DNA from 2 places in the Gordonia sp. w5E2 genome. Region 2 is predicted to be linked to the other one. Evidence: riboswitches for the same ligand, from Rfam matches in the RefSeq annotation. Region 2 holds a riboswitch; the other holds the start of a gene.
What was found. A riboswitch is a leader RNA that binds a small molecule or an ion and turns the genes downstream of it on or off. The one in region 2 is predicted to bind cobalamin.
Positions count from the first base shown of each region.

Region 1 (2,195 bases), 200 kb from region 2:
GGTCTGCGGGTAGGAGCCGATCGTGGTGGTCGGCAGCGGAGGAAGTCCGAGCTGTGAATTCTGTGCCGCGATGCGCTCTGCAGCAGGCATCCGCGTGATGTCGGTGTCTGTGACGGCCGCCAGGCGAGCACGCACCGCCGGGACATGCGGCCGCGGATCGCTTGTGCGGGTGGCCAGCGCCGCGGCGGACGCCTCGAAGGCCTCCCGCTCCGACTCCCGACCGTTGCGCAGTGCGCGGGCGAGAACCCCGACCTCGTCATACTTCTGCGCGGCGAATGCCAGCCAGCCTCGCAGGTTGTCGTCGAGTTCGTCCTCGGCGTCGAGCGTGTAGGGCACGTGCAGCGTCGAGCATGACGTCGAAACAGCAAGCGCGCGTGCCGATCCCAACAAGGTGCCGAGGGTGGCGAGCGCCTTGTCGAGGTCGGTGCGCCAGATGTTGCGACCGTCGACGACGCCTGCGACCAGCAGCTTGTCGGCGAGTTCTGGGACCACGACGACCGAGTCGACCGAGCCCTCGACAAGGTCGACGCCGATGGCTTCGACCGGTGTACGCGCCAGGGCGGCGAGAGACGCACCGGGGTCACCGAAGTAGGTGTTGACGAAGAGCGCAGGACGCTCGGTGACGGCACCGAGCCTCAAGTACACCGAATTGGCCAGTGCGGGAAGGTCTTCGGCATAGTCGGTGACGAGAACCGGCTCGTCGATCTGGACCCACGCGACTCCGGCCTGCGCGAGCTGTGCGAATAGCTGCTCATACACACCGAGCAGATCGTCAATCCTCGTCAGTGGCGCGGGCGCGCCGTCGACGGCCTTGGCGAGTGCCAGGAAGGTGATCGGCCCGATGATGACGGGTCGGGCGTCGACGCCGCGCGCCCGGGCTTCGGCGATCTCGCCGAGAACCTTGTCGGGGTGCAGTCCGAACGTGGTGTCGCCGCCGATTTCGGGGACCAGATAGTGGTAGTTGGTGTCGAACCACTTGGTCATCTCCAGTGGAGCGATGTCCGCGGTGCCACGTGCCGCGGCGAAGTATCGGTCGAGTGGATCGGCGATGCCGTCGAACCGGCGGGGGAGTGCACCGAGGAGGACCGCGGTGTCGAGTACCTGGTCGTAGTACGAGAAGGTGTTGACCGGGATCGAGTCGAAACCGGCTGCGGCCAACTGTTCTACGGTGTCGCGGCGCAGTCCGGCTGCGGTCTGCTCGAGCTCGGCGGCGCTGACGCGGCCCGCCCAGTAGCCTTCGATGGCCCGCTTGAGTTCGCGGCGCGGGCCGATCCGCGGAGTGCCGGGCACGGTGGCGGTGAACGGCCTGCCAACCTGATCGGACGCCGTCGTGGAGACAGTGGTGTCTGCTGAATTGATGGACATGAGTTCGTGAACTCCTGCATTCGACGTGGACGGTTCACCGCCATGCAGGGAGAGTCGACAAGCCCCGGGTGGTGTGCAGAAGACACCACGACACGCTGATCGACCTGCGCCCGGTCCACGAGGCGGCGAGCCACCGGTCGCGGCGCGACCGGTACAGGAGGCAGGTCTTCGGACTCGTCGGCGGGCTCACACGAGGTGAGATTCCTAGTGGCCGTCGCTTCCCGGGCTCGTGCCCAGTGCTTGGTGACGGCGGTCGTTCCGACATACCGCTGCGGGACAGTTCCGGATTCTCACCGGATTCCCTCTCACCCGACCGCCGATTACGGTGGCCGGATTCGACGCCGCGCGCGGGACGGAGGGGCTCCATCACAATTCCCGGCGGGCGAACCAGCTGCCGTTGCAGCATAGCGCAGCCTTTTTGTCGTCAGCCTCACCGTTGTGACCTAGTAGACGACCATCGCCATGAATCCGCGAACCCAACGGTTCCGAACCAGATAGGTGACTGATCAAACGAACACCACGTATCTCATCACCGGTGCAGGCAGCGGCTTCGGCAAGGAGGTCGCACTGCGCCTCGCGGAGCAGGGCCACGACGTCATCGCAGGCGTCGAGATCATCGCGCAGGTCAATGTCCTGCGCGCCGAGGCGAAGGAACGCGGCGTCGACCTGCGCGTGGAGAAGCTCGATGTCACCGACGAAGGAGATCGCGACAAAGCGGCCCAGTGGGACGTCGACGTACTGCTGAACAACGCGGGAATCTCCGAGGGCGGGTCGTCGGTGGACATTCCCGCCGCGAATATCCGGAGGCAGTTCGAGGTCAACGTCTTCGG
Region 1 covers NZ_CP144213.1:1,707,645-1,709,839, forward strand. The annotation lists gene metE (5-methyltetrahydropteroyltriglutamate--homocysteine S-methyltransferase) at 1-1,365, opposite strand, end outside; cobalamin riboswitch at 1,508-1,698, opposite strand; gene RND64_RS07780 (SDR family oxidoreductase) at 1,864-2,195, shown strand, end outside.
Region 1: linked by a shared signal. The riboswitch ahead of metE (5-methyltetrahydropteroyltriglutamate--homocysteine S-methyltransferase) and the one ahead of RND64_RS06895 (FecCD family ABC transporter permease) in region 2 are both predicted to bind cobalamin.

Region 2 (2,195 bases):
CCAGTTGTTGTCGACCTCGTGGTCGTCGAAGATCGTGATGAACGGGCTCACTCGGTGCGCGGCCTGCAGGTTGGGGTCGAGTTTGTAGAGCGCATACCGATCGCGGTAGTCGTCGAGCGTCGCGCATTCCCGGTGTGCCGACGCAGGTGTTGCCGCGGTCCTGCGTCGGCCGCCATCGACGGGGATGGGCTTTTCGTAGATGTAGTCGCCGAGATGGAAGACGACATCCGGTGCGTGTGCCGCCATGTCGGCGTATGCGGGATAGTGGCCGTCGGCCCACGATTGGCACGAGGCGAATGCAAAAGTCAACGCGCTCAGACGACTTCCGTACGATGGAGCGGTACGAGTGCGCCCGATTGCCGAGACGGAGCCGCTCGCGCGGAATCGGTAGAAGTAGTCTGCGGCGGGTCGTAGACCGCGCACGTCGGCGTGCACGCTGTGTCCGTTCTCCGGCGTCGCCAGTTCGACGCCGCGCGCGACGACGTTCCTCATGCTGGCGTCGCTGGCGATCTCCCATTCGACCGGCACCGGAAGCAGACCCATCGCTCCGCCGCGGGCGAGCGGATCGGCGGCCAGCCGTGTCCACAGGACTATGCCGTCGGGAAGCGGATCGCCTGATGCCACACCGAGCGTGAACAGGTCACTGCCACGGCGTGGCGGGGGAGCCGACGCCGCGTCGGTGGTGAAAAGTGCGGGGACGGTTGCGATACCGGCCGCGACGCCCGCCCAGGTGAGAAAGCGTCGGCGGGTGGTGCCGGCGTGCAGGGTCTTGTCCCGATCGATCCGGAGGTCGGCCAGTGACGGTCGAGGTGAGATGTTCGGCATGCCGCCACCCGACCAAGAGAGGATGGACGTCGTCCAACCCGCCGTCGGCCTCGCGGTGATGGGATGGTGAAGTTCGTGAAACCGCATGCGCCATATGCCCGATTTGAGACCGTTGCTAGACTTCAGCGGCGTCGGTTCTCCAGCCGAGATTGTCGGTGGGAGCCAAGAGGGAATCTGGTGGGAATCCAGAGCTGCCCCGCAGCGGTAACGGAAACGAAGGCGTTCAACAGCACTGGGCCAGCGGCCCGGGAAGCGATCGTCGATAGGTGGCACATCACGTGCCGTGTCCGAAGTCCGAAGACCTGCCGACGTGACCGCCTGGCTCAGGCGGTCCCATCGACTTCGCGGGACATGGTCGGTGTTGAACTCGCAGCGGTCGTCGTCGACCGCGCGTGGCGACATCTGCTGTACCCGCTCCGGGCTGATCAGGAGGGCGGGCCATGTCGACGCGCAGTGCGAACCCGCGGGCAACCTGGACGCGACCCGTGTCCGTGGCCATCGGCTGCGGTGTGGCGCTCGTCGTGGCAGCAGCGTGCGGCGTCGCATACGGAACCGTGGGGATCGGCTGGTCTGTGTCGCTGCGGATGGTGTGGGCGGCGATCACCGGGGGATCGGTCTCGTTGGTCGACGCCGCGTCGTACTGGATCGTCGTCGACTCGCGTGTGCCACGGGTATTGACGGGGGCGCTCGTGGGGGCAGGCTTGGCGGTCGTCGGCGTGATCGTGCAGGCGATGGTGCGCAATCCGCTGGCGGATCCCTACGTGCTGGGGATCTCGTCGGGTGCGTCGGTCGGAGCCACCGCGGTAGTGCTGTTCGGTGTTTTCTCGGGACTCGGTCTCTATGCGTTGCCGACCGCGGCATTCCTCGGCGCACTGCTGGCGACGTTGCTCGTCTTCGGAATCGCCCAGCGTGGGGGAGGTCTCACACCGCTGCGGCTCGTGTTGACGGGAACCGCTCTCGGATATGGATTTTCGGCTCTGACCACCGTGCTCATCTTCTTGCGCCCGGTGGGTGATGCTGCGCGGAGTGTCATGTTTTGGCTGCTCGGGAGTCTTGCCGCGGCAACATGGCATTCGGTCGTGTTGGTCGCGGTGGTAGTGGTCATCGGGATTGGTGTTGTCGCGGCGAGAGCACGACAACTCAATGCGCTGGCGATGGGCGACGAGGTCGCCGCGTCGCTCGGCATACGCGCGTCGCGGTTTCGGCTCGAGCTTTTCGTCATCGCCGCGCTGATGACCGGGTTCATCGTCTCTGTCTGCGGCGCAATCGGATTCGTCGGTCTCATCGTGCCGCACGTGACCCGCATGGTGGTCGGTGCGGATCACCGTAAGATCATTCTCGTCGCGCCGGTGCTCGGGGCGCTGTTCCTT
Region 2 covers NZ_CP144213.1:1,506,084-1,508,278, forward strand. The annotation lists gene RND64_RS06890 (alkaline phosphatase D family protein) at 1-825, opposite strand, end outside; cobalamin riboswitch at 941-1,149, shown strand; gene RND64_RS06895 (FecCD family ABC transporter permease) at 1,266-2,195, shown strand, end outside.